Regions from separate parts of the Pseudoalteromonas sp. OF7H-1 genome, predicted to be linked through region 2. Evidence: predicted binding sites of a transcription regulator. Region 2 holds the regulator's gene; each other region holds the start of a gene.
The links. The regulator MetJ, encoded in region 2, represses methionine synthesis genes. The targets are predictions, from matches to a motif close to TAGACGTCTAGACGTCTA.
Positions count from the first base shown of each region.

Region 1 (5,241 bases), on a different contig from region 2:
TTATAGGCCTGCAGCTGCACGTAGTGCGTCAGCTTTATCTGTTGCTTCCCAAGGGAACTCTTCACGACCAAAGTGGCCGTAAGCAGCAGTAGGCTGATAAATTGGACGCTCAAGGTCTAGCATAGTGATTAGACCGTAAGGACGTAAGTCGAAGTGCGCGCGGATAAGTTCGATTAAACGCGACTCATCAAGCTTGGCTGTACCGAAAGTTTCTACACTGATAGAAGTAGGTTCAGCAACACCGATTGCGTAAGACACTTGGATCTCACACTTGTCAGCAAGGCCAGCGGCAACAATGTTCTTCGCAACGTAGCGCGCTGCGTAAGCTGCAGAACGGTCAACTTTTGATGGATCTTTACCAGAGAATGCACCACCACCGTGACGAGCCATACCGCCGTATGTATCTACGATGATTTTACGACCAGTTAGACCACAGTCACCCATAGGACCACCGATAACGAAACGGCCAGTTGGGTTGATGAAGAACTTAGTCGCTTCTGTGATAAGCTCTGCAGGTAATGTAGGCTTGATGATCGTTTCCATCACAGCTTCTACAAGGTCAGCTTGTGATACAGAATCACAGTGTTGTGTAGATAATACGACTGCGTCGATACCTACTGCTTTACCGTTTTCGTACGCGAATGTTACCTGAGACTTAGCGTCTGGACGTAACCAAGGTAGCGTGCCGTCTTTACGAACTTGCGCTTGGCGCTGAACTAAACGGTGTGAGTATGTGATAGGCGCAGGCATAAGTACGTCAGTTTCGTTACACGCGTAACCAAACATTAGGCCTTGGTCACCAGCACCTTGTTCTTCTGGACGAGAACGGTCAACACCTTGGTTGATATCAGGTGATTGCTTACCAATGGTGTTAAGGATTGCACATGAATCAGCGTCAAAGCCCATGTCAGAGTGTGTGTAACCAATTTCACGCACGGTCTTACGAGTTAATTCCTCGATATCAACCCAAGCGCTAGTTGTGATTTCACCACCAACCATAACCATACCGGTTTTAACGTAAGTTTCACACGCAACACGTGCTTTTGGATCTTGCTCAAGGATGGCATCTAGAACCGCATCAGAGATCTGATCGGCGATTTTATCTGGATGGCCCTCAGAAACAGATTCAGAAGTAAATAAATGTTTAGCCATTGTATTTATGCTCACAAATATTGCGCTTCACAAACATCAGGGACAGCGCGAAAAATTAAGGGGCGTATTCTAACCAAAAAACCTAGGCATTGACTAGTTATTTTACGCCTAGACGTCCAAAATTGTGCAAACTTTTTTAATGGTCGGAAAAAGTCCGTCTGTACCCGTTTTTTTATGGCCTTTGCCGTTGCAGTTAGCCATATAAATAAGTAAGAATGGGCTCAAACCCCCGCGAAACACATTTAAAGGTAGGAGAATTCATGCCATCTCGCAAAGAACTTGCTAATGCAATTCGCGTTCTTTCCATGGACGCTGTACAAAAGGCCAAGTCTGGCCACCCAGGAGCCCCTATGGGCATGGCGGACATCGCAGAAGTACTTTGGCGCGATTTTTTAAAGCACAACCCAAGTAATCCTGAGTGGTTCGACAGAGATCGCTTCGTATTATCAAACGGTCACGGCTCGATGTTAATTTATTCATTGTTGCATTTGTCGGGTTATGACTTATCAATTGACGACATCAAAAATTTCCGTCAGCTACACTCAAAAACACCAGGCCACCCAGAATATGGTTATGCGCCAGGTATTGAAACTACTACTGGCCCATTAGGTCAGGGTATTACTAATGCGGTAGGTATGGCGATTGCTGAAAAAGCATTGGCTGCACAGTTTAACCGTGAAGATTACGACATCGTTAATCACTATACCTATGCATTTTTAGGTGATGGTTGTTTGATGGAAGGTATCTCACACGAAGCTTGTTCACTTGCGGGTACCCTTGGTCTTGGCAAACTGATTGCATTTTGGGATGACAACGGTATTTCAATCGACGGTGAAGTTGAAGGTTGGTTTAGCGACGATACACCAAAACGCTTTGAGTCTTATGGCTGGCATGTTATCGCCGGTGTTGATGGTCACGATAGCGATGCGATTAAAGCGGCAATCGAAGCGGCGCAAGCAGAGTCTGACAAGCCAACCCTTATTTGTTGTAAAACGGTTATCGGTTATGGTTCACCAAATAAATCTGGTAGCCATGATTGTCACGGTGCACCGCTAGGTGATGATGAAATCAAAGCAGCACGTGAATTCCTTGGTTGGGAACACGGTGCATTTGAAATACCAGAAGATGTGTACGCGAAATGGGACGCAACAGCACGTGGTCAAAATCAACAAAGTGACTGGTTGATTAAGTTCACTGAATACCAAATGCATTATCCTGAGCTTGCTGCTGAATTTGAGCGTCGCATGAAAGGCGAGCTTCCAGCAGACTGGTCTGAGAAAACAGAAACCTATATCGCAGAGCTTCAAGCGAATCCTGCAAACCCAGCAACTCGTAAAGCATCACAAAATGCATTGAATGCCTATGGCCCAATTCTACCTGAGTTTATGGGTGGCTCTGCTGACCTTGCGGGTTCTAACTTAACACTTTGGGATCAATCTAAAGGCTTAACGGCAGAAGATGCTGCGGGTAACTACATTTTCTACGGTGTGCGTGAATTTGGTATGTCTGCCATCATGAATGGTATTGCACTGCACAGAGGCTTTATCCCTTATGGTGCGACATTCCTAATGTTTATGGAATACGCGCGTAATGCCGTACGTATGGCTGCATTGATGAAGCAAAGAAGCATCTTTGTGTATACTCATGATTCAATCGGTCTTGGTGAAGATGGTCCAACACACCAACCTGTAGAACAAATGGCGAACTTACGCACTACGCCAAACCTAGCGAGCTGGCGTCCATGTGACCAAGTTGAGTCAGCAGTTGCTTGGCAGCAAGCGGTTGAACGCGCTGATGGTCCATCTGCACTTGTATTTACCCGTCAAGGTCTTGCGCAGCAGCCTCGTACCGCTGAGCAGGTTGCAGCGATTAAGCAAGGTGGTTATGTTCTATCTTGTGATGGTGAGCCTGAAATCATCCTTATTGCAACCGGCTCTGAAGTGCAACTTGCAGTTGAGTCTGCGGATAAGCTTCGTGCAGAAGGTAAAAAGGTACGTGTTGTGTCTATGCCTTCAACGGACATTTTTGATGCGCAATCTCCAGCATACAAAGAAAGCGTACTACCAAGCTCAGTAACGCGTCGCGTCGCTATCGAAGCGGGTATTGAGGACTTCTGGTACAAATATGTAGGCCTAAATGGTGCTATCGTTGGTATGACAACGTTTGGTGAGTCAGCGCCTGCTGATGAGCTATTCAAGCTATTTGGCTTTACGGTAGAAAATATCGTTGAGAAGGCAAACGCATTGTTTGCATAATCAAAGAAAAGAAACAAAAAAACCCATGCCATGCATGGGTTTTTTTATGCTTAGCGGTTTTGCTAAACCACCTAAAGCTTTGAGACTGTTTCCTGCTCAAAGCTCAGGTTAGATAGCTAAACCTTAAACTGTTCTACCGATAAGCGTAACTCTTCGGCGAGTTTAGCAACCTCAGAACTAGAGATTGAGGTTTGGCTCGCGCCTTCAGCCGTTTGCTCTGCGATTGTTACAATCGATTCCAAACGTTCACTAATTTCCTGTGCTACTTGTTGTTGCTCATTCGCCGCGTTTGCAATCTCTTCACTCACATCATGGGCCTGAGAAACGGCTGCAGTGATAGAGTTTAATGCTTCATTAGCAAGATCGCTCTGAGTTACGCACGACTCCGCCTGCTGTTTGCCTTTCGACATCGCGCCTACCGCTTCTTCGGCACCTGCTTGTAAGGATTCAATCATTGCTTGAATTTCTTGAGTTGACTCTTGAGTCTTACTTGCGAGCGAGCGCACTTCGTCTGCTACTACTGCGAAGCCACGACCCTGTTCACCAGCACGCGCAGCTTCGATTGCAGCGTTTAGTGCAAGGAGGTTAGTTTGCTCGGCAATGCCACGGATAACATCCAAAATACTGCCTATCGAAGCGCTGTCTTGGTGTAGTTTGTTAATCACGCGAGAGGCTTCATCCACTTCCCTTGCGAGTTGCTCAATAGTGTGTTTGTTCTCATGTGAAATGCCTTTAACACGCTCAGCTTCTTTATCAGCATTTTTAATTTCTTGTAATGCTTGATGCGCGCTGTTACTAACACCGTGAGAGGTGCTACTCATCTCAGTGGTAGCGGTAGCTGCTTGCTCTACTTGTGCCTGCTGATTCTTAATTGCTTGGCTGGATTCTGTAGTGATAGTCGATGTTTCTTCGGACGCTGCAGCAAGCTGTGTCGAACGAGAAATAATGCCAGTGATAAGTTCACGTAAGCTAGAGATTAGGGTGTTACAGCTTCTAGATAATTCACCAAACTCATCTTTTGCAGTGTCATCTAAGCGCTGTGTCATATCGCCACTGGCGACAATGTTTAAAACTCGGTTTACTTCCGATAGTGGTTTTGTGATACGGCTAACGGTAATGTAAGCTACGCCGACTGCCATTAGCGTTGCTACTATCATCCCGATCCAAGTCCATAGGTTTGCTGTGCCTACATCGGCACGTACGCCTTGCTGTAAGTTAAAGGCGACTTGGCTTGCTTCGGAGAGTAAGTCATCTAGCTGAGACAGAGCGGCTTTTGTGGTTTTCTCGGCGTCGGATAATTCCTTACGCGTTTCGGCTAATGCGTTGATCAAGCGTTTTTGATTTTCCGCGATGCTGTTGCTGCCGGTAACTGCACCTTTTAAATTAGTGTAATAGCCTTCGAGATCAGCAAACAAACTGCTATCAAGCGCGCTAACGGGGCCACGCATTAAATCAATATTACGACCTAGCTCTTCAACGAGATAGCTTTGATCTCGACTTACGATTTCTAGTGTATTGATGTCTTCAACCGTAACAACATCATTGGCGCTGGTCACAACAGAAGAAAAGTTATTTTCTAAGTTATTTGCAGCTTGAAAAGCACGTTTGTCAGCATCTTCTAAGCCATCCAAATCAATGATATCAACCGTCACCATAGTCGCATCTTCTGCGGCAACGTCGATAGTTGATAACTGCTCTTTTAATTTGTCCCGTAACGAAAGCTCAGTTGTTTTTTCGTTTACCAAGCTGTTCATGGCTGTTACGAACGCATCATAACTTTTGCCAACATCACGACTGCTTGAGGCCAATTTATTATTAGCGGCAACGACCTGCT
Region 1 is NZ_JAKRFX010000001.1:4,517-9,757, forward strand. Features, by position in the region: gene metK (methionine adenosyltransferase) at 1-1,152, opposite strand; gene tkt (transketolase) at 1,413-3,407, shown strand; gene MHN30_RS00035 (methyl-accepting chemotaxis protein) at 3,524-5,241, opposite strand, start outside.
Region 1: the regulator MetJ is predicted to act here: its motif matches at 1,254-1,271, upstream of metK (methionine adenosyltransferase).

Region 2 (5,241 bases):
TAGTGTGTCGCATAAAAGTCATCGAGTTGCTGGCGATTTTCTAAAAACGTTTGCCATGAACCCACACTCAAGGACTCAGGCATTAATGCCTCTAATTCAATATCTTCAAGCTCAAGTTCAATGCCTAACTCTCGTGCTAAGATCAAAAGCTTACGCTGCATATCACGGCCAGATAGATCTTCGCGCGGATCGGGCTCGGTAAAACCAAGTTCTTGCGCCCCAAGCACTAGCTCAGAAAATGCTTCAGAACCATCATAGCGACTACAAAGCCAAGATAAAGTGCCGGAAAAGACGCCTTCAATTCTCACCACTTCATCGCCACTATTTTGCAGATCAGCCAATGCAAAGTTAATGGGAAGACCTGCGCCAACACTGGTATTGTAACGCCATAACAGGTTACGCTCTTGTAACTGCTGACGCAGCTTTGAGTACCAACCTTGTTGTGCCGTGCCGGCATATTTATTGGCGCTGATCAAATGGCAGTCATGTTCAACAAACAGCGGATACAACTCACTGAAACGCTCGCTCGCAGTAATATCGACCACCACTTTATGCTCGTAATCTAGCTCTTTAATACGAGTGAATAGCTCTGCTTCATTGTATTCGATGGCCTCATTTTGCCATTGCTGTTGCCACGATGCTAAATTCAACCCGCTTGGACAGAACAACATTTGCTTAGAACGCAGTAAGCCAACCAACTTAAGATCAAAGTGCTCACTCAGCTTAGCGACTTGGTTTTTGCATTGTTCGATGAACACTTCACCCACATTGCCAACACCCGCCACTATCACAGCAAGCTCCCTGCCTTTATTCACCAAACGTTCGTGCAATATAGCAAGTAGATCGCTATCAATAGCTTGATCGGTTAACACTAAGCTGTAATGACGCTCTTGCAGCACAAAACGGGTGACAATCGCATGTTCGTCCAATAATTCCAGAGCTTGCTGATGCAACCCAGCAATATCCTGACTTGGGGCAACAATAGCAAAGCCTTGTACTTGCGACTCAATAATATTGGCTCGCGAATCCAGCGCTTTGATCACAACATGGCTAAACTCAGATGGCACCAGTAAGTGTGCCTCTCCACCTTTAACAAAATGATGGATGCTATGCTGGATAAGCTGGCTTAGCTGTTTCACTTCTCCACTTTTTAACTGTTCAACACGTAACAGGTCAAGTTGTCCAAAAGTGGTAATAAAGCGCTTCTCTTTGCTATAGCCTGCCTTTACTATCTCAGTGCCAAGCGCATCGGCATCAAAGCTGCTACGAACTTGTAGTTTTATGTCGGTATCTTTAAGTGGAGACAGCGTTTTTGCATGCAGTACCGGATTACCTAATCGTGCGAGTAATTCAGCTTGGCCACGACATACTTTAGTGTATTTTATGGCATTAGCGACTTTACGTGGATCTGTGCTGAACACACCAGTTGTATCCGTCCAAATTGATACTTGAGCCGCATCAAGATAACTTGCCAACAAAGTTGCGCTATAGTCACTGCCATTTCGGCCTAAGGTCACCGTTTCACCTTGTGCATTTGCAGCAATAAAACCGGTAACGATATAGATAGCGTGATCATCAATGGCGCGATAGCACGCTTCTTTGTTATGGGCGTGTAGTAACACCCCCTCTTGTTGTACAAATAACCTACGAGCGTCGATAGCTTTGGCTTCAACACCTTGAGAGCTTAGGTAGTTTGCTAATATACGAGCCGACCATAGCTCTCCATGTGCAAGTAAACTCGCGTAGTGAAGATGTTGCTCTTCTCGCCCTAAAGCGATTGCTTGCAGCTCATTGACAAGCTGTTTGAGTAACACACTGTGTTGTTCACCTACAAACAAGGCATCAATTAATTCACGTTGATGATTTTCAACTTGTAACAAGACATCGTTGAATGCGCGAACATCTTGCTGCTCAAAGCTTTGCCATAACTTCACTAGGGTATTCGTTGTTTTTCCTGCAGCAGAAACCACAACACTGTCACCTAGCTGACATTGCTCTAACACTATCTTGGCAACCGCCTGATAACGCTCTGGCGAGCTTAAACTCGAACCACCAAACTTATGTACTACTTTTGCCATTTACTCACCACAACGCTACTGTATGTGCAGGCGTTAATTTGAATGACTTAGCATCATCACTCGCCTGACTTTCATCAATACATGCAAATCCTGATTCCAGATCTGCAATGAGATCCTGTGCATCTTCAATGCCTACAGAAATACGAATCAACGTGTCGCCCACTCCCGCTTCTAAACGCGCTTGCGGATCCATACCTGCGTGTGTCATCGTCGCTGGATGGCAAATAAGACTCTCAACCCCACCTAAAGATTCTGCCAATGAAAAGTGCGTTAGAGACGTTAAAAACTTCGCTGATGTTTGCAGATCGCCTTTGATATCAAAGCTCACCATGCCACCAAAGCCGAGCTGTTGTTTTTTCGCAAGTTCGTGTTGAGGATGCGACTCAAGGCCAGGGTAATAAACTTGGCTAACATACGGCGACTTTTCTAAATACTCCGCAATAAGCTGAGCATTTTCTTGATGTTGGCGTAAACGCACGTTTAAGGTGCGCAGTCCACGTAGAGTAAGGTAACTATCAAAAGGTGCACCGGTAATACCGATATTATTCGCCCACCAAGCTAACTCATCACCCAACTCCTGTGTACGCGCGATCACCGCCCCCCCCACGACATCAGAATGACCATTGATATATTTAGTAGTTGAATGCACGACTACATCTACGCCAAAAGCAATGGGATTTTGTAGTGCCGGAGACAAGAAGGTATTGTCGGCGGCGACCAAAGCCCCCACAGCGTGTGCTGCATTTACGACAGCTTCTATATCCGTTAGCCTTAATATTGGGTTACTTGGTGTTTCAATCCAAACTAATTTAGGTTTGATCTGCTGCAGCTGTGCAAGACTTTCTGATTGTGTGAGATCCAAGACGGCTAATTTGAGCAATCCACGCTTAGCAAGCGATGTAAACAAGCGATAGCTACCACCATAACAGTCATGTGGAATAACCAGCGTATCGTCATGGTTAAGTAGCTGAGTTACTAGGTGAACGGCAGCCATGCCAGTCGCGGTAATAATGCCACGAGCACCACCTTCAAGTTCGGTAAGTGCCTGTGCAAGCACATCACGATTAAAGTTACCACTGCGGCCATAATCGTAGTCGCGTTTGGTATCAAAATCGGCAAAAGAATAGGTGGTAGAAAGGTAAAGCGGTGGCACTACTGCCCCATGTGCTTTATCAGCTTCTATACCATGACGCACTGCAACCGTCGATTTGTTAACTTGACTCATAAGGTCACCTAGATAGTTGGATGTTTAGACGTCTAAAAGGTTAGAACAACAGAAACTAGAAGTCAAAACATTTATACTGCTAAATGGCTAAATAACTAGTATTTGACTATCTTTTTTAAACCGATAAAATTTCGCCACTCTAGGCGTTGCTAATACGACTGAGTTATTGAAAACTATGGCAGAGATTCTTCTATCTCGCTATGGCGGATTAGTTTATTCATCTATTTGAGTTTGGGATTTATCTTTAATTCGTAAGGTTATCCCTATATTCATGCGGTTGGTGAATAATGTAGACCAGAACCCAGTCATATTGGCATTGATGTAACTGAGGCAAGTACACAATTATGGCAAAATGGAACGGTGAGTATATTCACCCATATGCAGAACACGGTAAGAAAGCAGAGCAAGTAAAAAAGATCACGGTGAGCATACCTCTGAATGTACTCAAAGTGCTAACTGATGAGCGTACACGTCGCCAAGTGAATAACTTACGTCATGCCACGAACAGTGAGCTTTTATGTGAGGCGTTTCTACATGCCTTCACAGGTCAGCCACTGCCGAGCGATGAAGACTTGAGAAAAGATAACCCAGAGCGTATTCCGTTAGAGGTAAGACAAATAATGGAAGAGCGCGGTTTGGAGATCCCAGAAATAAACGAAGAGTGATAACTACTCTTTCTCTGTGGACATACAGACACAAAAAAAGCCTCAATCGAGGCTTTTTTCATTTGGATAATACCAATGGTACTATTCCATATATCCAGCTGGCATATCGATTTGTGCCACACCTGATTCAATTGCAGCTACCGCTACCGCTTTTGCGATACGAGGTAACAAACGCGGATCCATTGGTTTTGGAATAATGTACTCAGGACCAAACTCAAGACTATCCACATCAGCCGCTTTTAACACTTCAGCAGGCACAGGCTCTTTCGCAATCGTTCTAATTGCTTCAACCGCTGCAATCTTCATCTCGTCATTGATAGCGGTTGCACGTACATCAAGCGCACCACGGAAGATAAACGGGAAACACAGCACGTTATTTACTTGGTTTGGATAATCTGAGCGACCTGTCGCCATGATCAAATCATTACGTGCACCGTGTGCAACCTCAGGGCTGATCTCTGGATCTGGGTTAGAACAAGCAAATACCACTGGCTTGTCAGCCATTAGCTTTAGATCCTCAGCAGAAAGTAAGTCTGGGCCAGAAACACCAACAAATACGTCCGCATCTGCAATCACGTCTTGTAACGTACGCTTATCCGTGTTGTTTGCAAACAGCTCTTTGTATTCATTTAGGTCATCACGACGAGTATGGATCACGCCTTTTCTGTCCAGCATATAGATGTGCTCACGTTGAGCACCGCATTTGATCAGTAATTCCATACAAGCAATAGCGGCTGCACCCGCGCCAAGACACACAATAATCGCATCATGAATATCTTTACCCTGGATTTCCAACGCATTCAGCATACCCGCAGCGGTTACAATTGCAGTGCCGTGCTGATCATCATGGAATACAGGAACGTCACAGCGTTCAATTAGCGCGCGCTCAATTTCAAAACACTCTGGCGCTTTAATATCTTCAAGGTTAATGCCACCAAATGTGTCTGCGATATTTGCCACAGTATTAATGAAGTCTTCGGTGGTGTTGTGCTTAACTTCGATATCGATTGAATCAAGGCCCGCAAAACGCTTAAATAATAGCGCCTTACCTTCCATAACAGGCTTTGACGCCAAAGGACCTAAGTTACCTAAGCCAAGAATTGCCGTACCATTACTGATCACCGCAACCATATTTCCTTTACCCGTGTAACGGTATGCATTCGCCGGATCAGCCGCGATTTCACGTACTGGCTCTGCAACACCTGGGCTGTATGCAAGTGCTAAGTCTTTTACGGTCTCGGCAGGTTTAGTGAGTTCAACACTGATTTTACCT
Region 2 is NZ_JAKRFX010000003.1:408,023-413,263, forward strand. Features, by position in the region: gene metL (bifunctional aspartate kinase/homoserine dehydrogenase II) at 1-2,078, opposite strand, end outside; gene metB (cystathionine gamma-synthase) at 2,083-3,303, opposite strand; gene metJ (met regulon transcriptional regulator MetJ) at 3,648-3,968, shown strand; gene MHN30_RS06005 (malic enzyme-like NAD(P)-binding protein) at 4,050-5,241, opposite strand, start outside.

Region 3 (5,241 bases), on a different contig from region 2:
CAGCCAAGTACCACGATTTTATCTATATTGTTGTGCTTGCTTGGATTGAATGCGGCGAGAGCGCCTGTATCCCACTCAATAATATGTTGTGCGACATAAGGAGTCGATAACGCCCATGTCGTGAGTAAGACGAACCAGCTTGCGATGTAAGGCCCTTTACGCGTTTTGGCGATAAAAAGCATAAGCCCCATAAGCACCACTAAAGATAATGGTAACGGCATCATAAGTTGACCGATAACCTTTTTGACTTCAAACATTTAAACATGTCCTAGATTAAGATAAGCCTAACGCAATGCTAGCATGAGATGGGAGTTGTAGAAATGTCTAACAGTTAGGGCTCAAAAAAGAGCCCAGTCATCTATCTTGCAGTGGTTTTTCGGCAAGTATTGAGGAAATGACGATAAACAGGGTTATCTTTCATGCTTTTCTTCATTGCTAAATACATTGGACGATTTAGCCCAAGTGCGCCTAGAGGAATCGATTTAATTAGCCCTTGGCTCTCATAAGGTGTCACTAACCAGTCCGGTAATGCTGCAACCCCCATACCTGCGCTCACCAGTTGGAAGATTAATAAACCTTGATCGACGGTTTTTAACGTGCCGTCAAAGCGTGCATTTTGAATAAAGTGCTTAAATATGTCCTGACGCTCGCGAGGAATAGGGTAAGAAATGATGGTTTCATCTTTTAGGTCGAGTGCTGTGACATAGGCCTTCTTGGCCAATTCGTGATCTGGTGCAACGATTAACTTTAACTTAAAGTCAAATAGGTGCGCGTATTCCAGTTGCTCTGGTTCGCGAATGTCTGAGGTAAGCACTAAGTCCAGCTCATCTTCAATAAGGTCAGGAATCGCGTCGTAGCTAAAGCCACGTTCGTAATCGACTTTAATGTCAGGCCAAAAGGTATTGAATTCTTTAATTGTTGGAAGCAACCAGTGAAAACAAGCATGACATTCCACGCTTAATCTGAGTTGCGAGATAGGCTGATTAAGGCTTTCCTTCAAACGGCACTTTGTTGCTTCAACTTTAGGCAAAACATCGTTGGCAAGTTCCAATAATAACATCCCTTGAGGGGTAAAACGTACTGGCTGCGTTTTGCGCTCAAAGAGTTGGCAGTCGAGTTTGCTCTCAAGATCTTTGATCTGATGTGATAAAGCAGATTGAGTCAGGAATAGCTCTCGTGCTGTATTCACAAGAGAACCAGTTTCTTTCAAGGTGGAGATAGTCTTTAGGTGCTTTATATCAATCATTATCAACAATTCTCATATTTGAAGTGAGCAAATCTCAGCATTACTCAATATTACGATTCTATTTAGTTATTATCAATGTCTAGACGTCTAAATACCTACGGTGAATTGTTCAAAAATTCACAAATCCACTATAACACTAAAAATGACAGCGTTGTCACTACTTCTGTAAAAATTTTGCAAAAAATTACAATTTAATTTTATTCATATGAAATCTGAGAAAGCATCAATTGTTGTTTTTGAGCATGAGAATTATATTTCAGACATCTAAACATCTAGATGGAATTGAAATCATGGCATTAACACATAACTTGGGTTTTCCACGCGTAGGCAAAAAGCGTGAACTTAAATTTGCAGTAGAACGCTATTGGTCAGGCGACTTAACGCAAGTCGACTTAATCGCGGAAGGAAAGCGCATTCGTGCAGAAAACTGGGCATTGCAAGCTGACGCTGGTGTTGACCTTCTCCCTGTAGGCGATTTTGCTTGGTATGATCACGTGTTGAATACTTCATTACTTGTCGGCGCTATTCCCAGTCGTCACAAAAATGATGAGTCGGTAAATCTTGATACTTTGTTTAGGATGGGCAGAGGTCGAGCACCTAGCGGCTGTGCGTGTGCCGCAAGTGAAATGACGAAATGGTTCAACACCAATTATCATTACATCGTCCCTGAGTTAACACAAACGCAAGAATTCTCCCTGACTTGGACGGAGTTGTTTACTCAAGTAGAAGAAGCACAATTACTTGGCTACCAAGCAAAGCCCGTATTGGTCGGCCCGGTAACCTATCTCTACTTAGCTAAATGCGTTGGTCAAGAGTTTGATAAATTGGCTTTATTAGATAAGTTATTGATTGTATATCAGCAGGTACTCGGCAAGCTTGCAGAGCAAGGCGTTGAGTGGGTACAAATTGATGAACCTATTTTAGCATTGGAAATCGACGATGCTTATCGCAACGCGCTGCGCCGGAGTTTTGATGCGTTGAGCGGCCAAGGAGTAAAAGTGTTGTTGGCCAGTTATTTTGACTCCATACAAGCGCATGTTGAAGATATCCAGTCTTACCCCGTAGAAGGCGTGCATTTTGACTGTGTAACGGCAAACTACGACTTGGCTGCGTTAGAAACAGTAGTTGGGCAAGATAGCGTACTGTCTCTTGGGGTTGTGAATGGTCGTAACATTTGGCGCTCGGATCTTGAAGGTGTATATCAGCAACTTGCTCTGGTTCATGAACGTCGCGGTGATAATCTCTGGCTCGCTCCTTCATGCTCATTATTACATACGCCAGTCGACTTAGATCAAGAGCAAAAGCTTGATGGTGAGTTAAAGTCTTGGCTCGCATTTGCCAAACAAAAAGGGCAAGAGCTGGCATTATTGAAAAATGCATTGGAGCAGCGTGATATTACCCAGTTGGTCGAATATTCTAAGCCTGTAAAAGCGCGTTTAACTTCTACTCGCGTGAATAATAATGAGGTGCAGCAGCGTGTTTCAGCGCTTACAGCAAAAGACGGCCAACGCAATAGTGAATTCGCAACCAGAATTAAAAAACAAGCACAGTCGCTAAATTTACCCTTATTGCCAACCACAACGATAGGCTCCTTCCCACAAACCCAGGCTATTCGTAAGGCGCGACGTGATTATAAAGCGGGTACGTTGAGTGCTGATGCTTATCAAAGCCAGATGGAAGCGGAGATCCGTTATGCCGTTGAAGAACAAGAAGCGCTTAACTTAGATGTGCTGGTTCATGGCGAAGCAGAGCGCAATGATATGGTTGAGTACTTTGGTGAATTACTCGAAGGTTTTGCCTTTACTCAGTTTGGTTGGGTGCAAAGTTATGGTTCGCGCTGTGTTAAGCCCCCTGTGGTTTGGGGGGATGTCTCGCGTGCGGCACCAATGACAGTTAATTGGACGAGTTATGCACAGAGCTTAACCAAAAAACCGATGAAGGGCATGCTAACAGGACCTGTGACTATTTTATTTTGGTCGTTTGTCAGAGATGACTTAGACAAGCCGAGCATCGCGAATCAAATTGCATTAGCACTGAGAGATGAAGTGGTAGATTTGCAAAATGCAGGGATTAAGGTGATCCAAATCGATGAACCTGCTTTTAGAGAGGGGATGCCACTCAAAGCCAGTCAGTGGCAAACCTACTTAGCGTGGGCGGCGTATGCGTTTAGGGTATCAGCAAGTGGTGTGAATGACGAAACACAGATCCATACGCATATGTGTTATTCGGATTTTAACGATATTATCGCCGCCATAGCGGATATGGATGCGGACGTGATCACAATTGAAACGTCACGTTCAAATATGACCTTACTCGACGCCTTTGAAGACTTTGACTACCCCAATGACATCGGGCCTGGTGTGTATGATATTCACACGCCAAACGTCCCTGAGGTGGCATGGATAAAAGACTTAATTCACAAAGCAGCGAAGAAAATCCCAGTAGAAAGATTATGGGTGAATCCAGATTGTGGGCTAAAAACCCGAGCATGGCCAGAAACCCGAGCTGCACTTGAGAATATGGTGACAGCAACCAAGGAGCTTAGAAGCGAATTAGGGGAAAGTTAATCTAAACCAGCCCACATATTTCATTGTTTATATAAAATGAAATATGTGGCGAGTGTATCTAGTTTCTACTCAGTAAAAATGCCATCGCTTGATCTGCGGCGAGTGGTTTAGAAACAATATAACCTTGGCCAAACTGACAACCTTTTTGCTTTAATAGCTGCCACTGGGTTTCGAGCTCGATACCTTCAGCGACAACGGTCAGGTTAAGTGATTGTGCAAGTTTCAAAATCGCATCAACTAGCGGGTTTTCTCTTTCAGTTAGTTGGTCAATAAAGCTCTTATCAATTTTAAGCACATGAATGGGGAGCTGGTGCAAATAACCTAAAGCAGAGTAACCAGTGCCAAAGTCGTCAAGATAAAGCTTCACTCCAAGGGATTCTAATCCTTGAATAATTTTGGTTGCGAGGGCGAGGTTTGCTATCAATCCAGATTCTGTGATTTCCAAACATAAAGAGCCAGGTGTAAGCTCATAATGATGATAAAGTTGCTGAATTGTATCAACGAACTCTAAGCTTGCGAAATGTCGCGATGACACATTTACGGTAACACGAGTCTTCGGCAGCTTTTGCGCTTTCCAACGTTTGAGTTGTTTGGCAGCCAATTCCAACAAATGTAAGTCAAGCTCAATGATCTGTCCGGTTTGCTCTGCAATTGGAATAAAAGCATCTGGAGAAACAAGCCCGTTTTTGGGGTGAAACCAACGGACGAGGGCTTCAAAGCTCACAATAGCGCCAGTCGTGAGAGAAAATATCGGTTGATAATACAGCGCAAATTCATTGTTTTTTATGCCATGTTGCAGATCATTTTCAATATCTGCTTGCTGTTTTAGGCGCTTGCGCATGGCATTATTAAAATAGCAGACTTGACCCCGACCCGAAGATTTTGCTTCGTACATGGCAGCATCTGCTTGCTGCAGTAAATTAATAGCGCTATCGGACTCGTTATCAGTGAACGCAACGCCAATACTGCCTGAAGCTTGCAGAACATGACCATCTATATGAAGGGGCTTGGTTATAGCCGTGGTGATCCTATCAAGCAGCAGAGTGACTTGTTGCCTGTCTTGGACATTTTCCATAAAAATCGCAAACTCATCACCCCCGAGCCGCGCAAAGGTGTCGGTTTTGCGAATACAGCCATTTATCATCTCGACAATAGCAATCAAGAAATGGTCGCCAACATCGTGGCCAAGTGAGTCATTAATGCTTTTAAATCTGTCTAAATCGAGATAGATCAGGCAGTGCAAATTAGAGGACTCCACTCGCGCTAGTCTTAAAATGGCATGTTTGATCCGCTCTAACAATAAATAGCGATTGGCAAGACCCGTTAAATCGTCGTGCAAGGCTCTATGTTCTAGCGCCTGCCTTGAAAGCTGTCGGTCTATGGCCATGCTGACTTGACGACTTATATAAGTCAAAATAGATAAATCAT
Region 3 is NZ_JAKRFX010000001.1:442,672-447,912, forward strand. Features, by position in the region: gene MHN30_RS01995 (ElyC/SanA/YdcF family protein) at 1-257, opposite strand, end outside; gene MHN30_RS02000 (LysR substrate-binding domain-containing protein) at 359-1,246, opposite strand; gene metE (5-methyltetrahydropteroyltriglutamate--homocysteine S-methyltransferase) at 1,537-3,813, shown strand; gene MHN30_RS02010 (EAL domain-containing protein) at 3,872-5,241, opposite strand, start outside.
Region 3: the regulator MetJ is predicted to act here: its motif matches at 1,319-1,336, upstream of metE (5-methyltetrahydropteroyltriglutamate--homocysteine S-methyltransferase).

Region 4 (5,241 bases), on a different contig from region 2:
TCTTAACACCTGAAAGCGCTGAAGTGTGGTTAACTTCCATGCCATCAACTCATCCAGTATTTGATTGCTGAGCTTTATGTCACCCGCTCGACGATACAAGCTCACAAGCTCAAGATGTGCATCAAAAGCTTGAGCACCGTTGGGTTCAAGCGTTTCAAGATGTTGCTTACAAGACAAAATTTGGCTTGTGAGGTTAGCATTATTAGCACTTGGGCATTCTGAACCATGCGCCGGTAACACAACGAGCAGTAAAGCTAAAAGCAAAGGCATAAATATTAGTCTAGATACATTGTTTTTACATATTAATATAGTGGTAACAAAAAGTCGTGTCTGCCTTTAATAAATCTCAGGTGGACTATTTTTTGTATTTTGTTGCTGTCTAGCTGCTGTTGTTTAACTTTGCCAGTACGACCAAGTCTCGATTTGTTAATATTGTTAGTTGAATGTGTTTTTGGTATGGTCTTGTTGCTAATTAAGGCCCAGCTGAAGAAGCTGGAAATCAATCCATAAGGAAATAAAAATGAAGTTAAATACAATGTGGCTAAAGTCACTTAGCGTCGGTGTCGCGTTATTTGCACCATTAGTGAGTGCCGCTCCTCAGCTTGATAAAGCCATATTTGAGTACAATGCTGGATTAAACATCCAAGAGGAATTTAATATCTTTGCCGATGGTAACGTGACTGATCCAAATTATCCAAATAGTGAGCTACGTATTCAATTGGATAGTAGCAAAAGCTACGATCAAATTGGCTTTTATGACAAAGTTTACACTACATACGGTCAGGCGGTTGCATACAACACATTAGACAGACGTTGGGTTAAATTTAAGGGTAAGGTGCTTTATTTTTCAGGCGAAGACAACGGTAACCAAAAGATAGATACGATTGCTTTTCGCATTGTTAATCCCGCTGGAGAAACATCGGAGTGGGGAGAGATCAGAGTTAGCTTAGACCAAGCGTTTGGTGGTAATTACGATGTGTATCCGAGTGATGACTCGGCACAAACCTTTGCTGGTCAATCTGTTGATGTGTACGTTAAAGATAACGATAGTGGCGTACCATATTATTATGGTGTTGAGATTTTTAGCTCACCAGCTAACGGTACAGTATCTGTTAACAGTGACTATTCCATTACCTACACACCAAAAGCAGGGTTCATTGGCCAGGATTCGTTCCAATATCGCATTAAGGGTAACAACCTTTATGATATTACAAGCGCGCCAGCGACAGTTTCTATTTCGGTAGCAAATTAACCCCAAACTCAGGTCAATATGCACACATATTAAGTGTGTATATTGGCTATCCTTTTAGCAATAAAAATACTCCAGCCAAAGCAATTAGGCCTCCAAACATCATAGACTTAGTAATAGCTTCTCTGCGCAGTAGTCCAATCGTCATGACCATGAGCGGTGCCGTTGCAAAGATGGTTTGTGCGATAGCGGGATCAGTATGATTAACGGAAATCAACTGTAGCCAAAGGCCAATAAAGGTGCCAAAAAACACTGCAACGAATAACCAGTTTTTACTGTCGATTTGTTTAAGTGTGAGTGCTTTAAACAGGCTTTGTGATTTCAAATAAACAACAATAAAGGCCACAAATAGGGTGCCGGACCCTAAGCGGATAAGTGCCGCCCACAGACTACTAATGCTTTCGTTATTTAGCGCACCTTTGGACAGTACCATACCCGCCGCTTGGCAAATGGCAGCCGTGAGTGCAAAACAGACTCCCAAGAGATAATGTTTTTTGTCTAATACCGGCTGGCTTCTACTTGGCTTAATCGCCAACATCACACCAACGGTCGTCACTGCAATGCCGAGCCAAGCGGATGCGCTGAGATAAACACCAAGGAGCACAATGTTTAAGATCCCCGCGATGGCAGGTGCAAGACTTTCAATAACCAAAGTGCGAGCAGGGCCTATATTTCTGAGTGCGGCAAAGTAAGCGCTGTCACCAATCGCTATGCCCAGTATCCCACTGGCTATCAGCCAGCCCCAGCTCGAGAGTAAGGTCGGATACATAGCATCACCTGCGATGAGCAAACACAAGATCATCAAAGCAGAAGCGATGACGCCTTTGCTAACGTTCAACTCAAATGGACTAAGGTGATGGCTAAATCGTTTATACAGTATGGTTGAGCCAGCCCATACCCCAGCCGCCGCAATCGCTGCCGCTTCGCCAATACCAATCATAAATATCAAGTTTCTTGTGTTTATTTATATGATGGCAAGTATACATAAATTGAAATAATCAGTGAGAGGTGAGACATCAAATTATTATCACAAATGTTTAGACGTCCATACATCTAGAGGTTGAAATTTTCCAGTTTTTGTCCATAATAATGCCATTCGATTAGTCTGGAGCAGCGCATGCCAATCACCGTCACCGACGAACTCCCAGCCATTGCCCAATTGCGTCATGAAAATGTGTTCGTGATGCCACAAAGTCGTGCATCAACGCAAGAGATCCGCCCAATGCGGCTCGCGATATTAAACTTGATGCCGAATAAGGTGGAGACTGAGGTGCAATTTATCCGATTACTGGCAAATACCCCTTTGCAGGTGAATGTTGATTTGTTGCGACTAGACACCCACCGCAGCTCTGAAAACTCAGAGCAGCATCTAGATATGTTTTACCGCTATTTTTCGGATGTGAAAGATCAAAACTATGATGCTTTGATAGTCACCGGTGCGCCGCTGGCGCATCTTGAATATGACGATGTGGTGTATTGGCAGGAATTACAGGCGTTTTTTGATTGGGCTGAGCACCATGTTACTTCAACCCTGTTTTCTTGTTGGGCCGCACATGCCGGTTTGTATCACCATTATGGGTTAAAGCGAGCACTCAAAAATGACAAACTGTGTGGCGTATTTAAGCACCACTGTTATTTTGATCACGGGGCGCTCACTCGCGGCTTTGATGATGAGTTTTTGGTGCCACACTCACGTTATGGTCATATCGACATCGACAAAATTAACGGGTGTAAAGATCTAGTGGTGTTAGCAGGCTCTGAAAAAGTGGGCGCTTACTTAATTAAAAATCACTCAGGTAGCCAAGTATACATTACCGGTCATCCTGAATACGACGCCGATACGCTACAAAAAGAATACCTTCGCGATTGTGAAAAAATGGCCAACGCACCGCAGCCTGAGAACTATTTTCCTGAGAATGACACCAGCAAACGTCCATCTAAGACATGGCAAAGCCATGCATTCTTGTTATTCTCAAATTGGTTAAACTACTATGTTTACCAAACCACACCTTATGATATTAACTTAGTTAGCCAAGATGTAAGGACTAACAATTATGCCGAATAATGTAGCCGTAAACGGTGAGCAAATAGCAGAGCAGCTTAAGCAAGCGATGCAGCAACGTATTCTGATCTTAGATGGTGCAATGGGAACCATGATCCAAAAGCACAAATTAGAAGAAGAAGACTATCGCGGTGAGCGCTTTAAAGATTGGCATGTCCTTATCAAAGGCAACAACGATCTGCTAAGTTTGACGCAGCCTGAGATAATCAAACAGATCCATCGCGATTATCTAGCTGCTGGCGCGGATATCATTGAAACCAATACTTTTAATGCTACCACCATCTCGATGGAAGATTATGATATGGCAAGCCTAAGCCGTGAGATTAATCTTGAATCGGCGAAGCTTGCACGTGCGGTGTGTGATGAATTTACCGCCAAAGATCCTAGCAAGCCTCGCTATGTGGCTGGTGTGCTTGGTCCAACGTCAAAAACCTGTTCGATTTCTCCAGATGTAAACGACCCAGGTTTTCGCAATATCACTTTTGACAAATTGGTTGCAGCCTATGTTGAATCAACGCTTGCTCTTATCGAGGGCGGTGCTCACCTTATTTTGATTGAAACTATTTTTGATACGCTCAATGCCAAAGCCGCCTCTTACGGTGTAGAAGAAGCGTTCGAGCAAGCGGGTGTCACTCTGCCTGTTATGATCTCGGGCACGATCACCGACGCTTCCGGTCGCACGCTATCAGGGCAAACCACCGAGGCGTTTTATAACTCTATTCGCCATATTAAGCCAATCTCTATCGGCCTCAACTGCGCGTTGGGCCCCGATTTATTAAGACAGTATGTAGAAGAGCTGTCACGGGTTTGTGAGACCTTTACCTCTGTGCATCCAAACGCAGGGCTTCCTAACGAGTTTGGTGAATACGACCTAGAAGCCGACGACATGGCAAAAGAGATTATCGATTGGGGCAATGAAGGGTTTATCAATATTGTTGGCGGCTGCTGTGGCACCACGCCTGAACATATTCGCGCCTTCGCGAGAGGCCTTGAGCAAACCCAGCCGCGTAGCTTGCCTAACATCGAAGTGCGGATGCGTTTGGCAGGTCTTGAAGCCTGTAACTTAAATTAGGAATTCACCATGACACAAACAGCAGTATTTACCAATGTCGGTGAACGTACCAATGTAACGGGATCGGCAAAATTTAAGCGCTTAATTTTAGAAGAAGATTACGAAACCGCGCTGGATGTTGCCAGAGAGCAGGTTGAAAGCGGCGCGCAAGTGATCGATATCAACATGGATGAAGCCATGTTGGACTCAAAAGCTGCGATGGTGAAGTTTCTTAATCTGATAGCGTCAGAGCCGGATATTTCTAAAGTCCCCATCATGGTCGACTCGTCTAAATGGGAAGTCATTGAAGCGGGTCTGAAATGTATTCAAGGTAAAGCCATTGTAAACTCAATCTCCTTAAAAGAGGGTGAGGCACCATTTATCCACCAAGCCAAAATCATCAAGCGCTTTGGTGCAGCTGTGGTGGTGATGGCATTTGATGAAGTTGGTCAAGCGGAAACCGCAGAACGAAAGTTTGAGATCTGTCAGCGTTCTTACAAAATCTTGGTTGACGAGCTTGGGTTTCCGCCAGAAGACATTATTTTTGACCCTAATATTTTTGCGGTCGCTACGGGTATCGAAGAGCATGATAACTACGCCGTAGAATTTATCGAGGGCACGCGCAGAATTAAACAAAACCTGCCGCACTGTAAAGTGTCAGGGGGCGTATCGAACGTCTCTTTCTCTTTTCGTGGTAACAACCCGGTGCGTGAAGCGATCCACTCTGTGTTTCTTTACCATGCGATTAAAGCGGGCATGGATATGGGGATCGTCAATGCGGGTCAGTTAGCCGTGTATGACGATATTCCAAAAGAGCTCCGTGATGCCGTTGAGGATGTGATCCTCAATACCGACGCCGGTGCTGGCGAGCGATTGGTT
Region 4 is NZ_JAKRFX010000002.1:85,948-91,188, forward strand. Features, by position in the region: gene MHN30_RS02625 (tetratricopeptide repeat protein) at 1-270, opposite strand, end outside; gene MHN30_RS02630 (Ig-like domain-containing protein) at 521-1,252, shown strand; gene MHN30_RS02635 (DMT family transporter) at 1,299-2,189, opposite strand; gene metA (homoserine O-succinyltransferase) at 2,367-3,314, shown strand; gene MHN30_RS02645 (homocysteine S-methyltransferase family protein) at 3,304-4,383, shown strand; gene metH (methionine synthase) at 4,393-5,241, shown strand, end outside.
Region 4: the regulator MetJ is predicted to act here: its motif matches at 2,288-2,305, upstream of metA (homoserine O-succinyltransferase).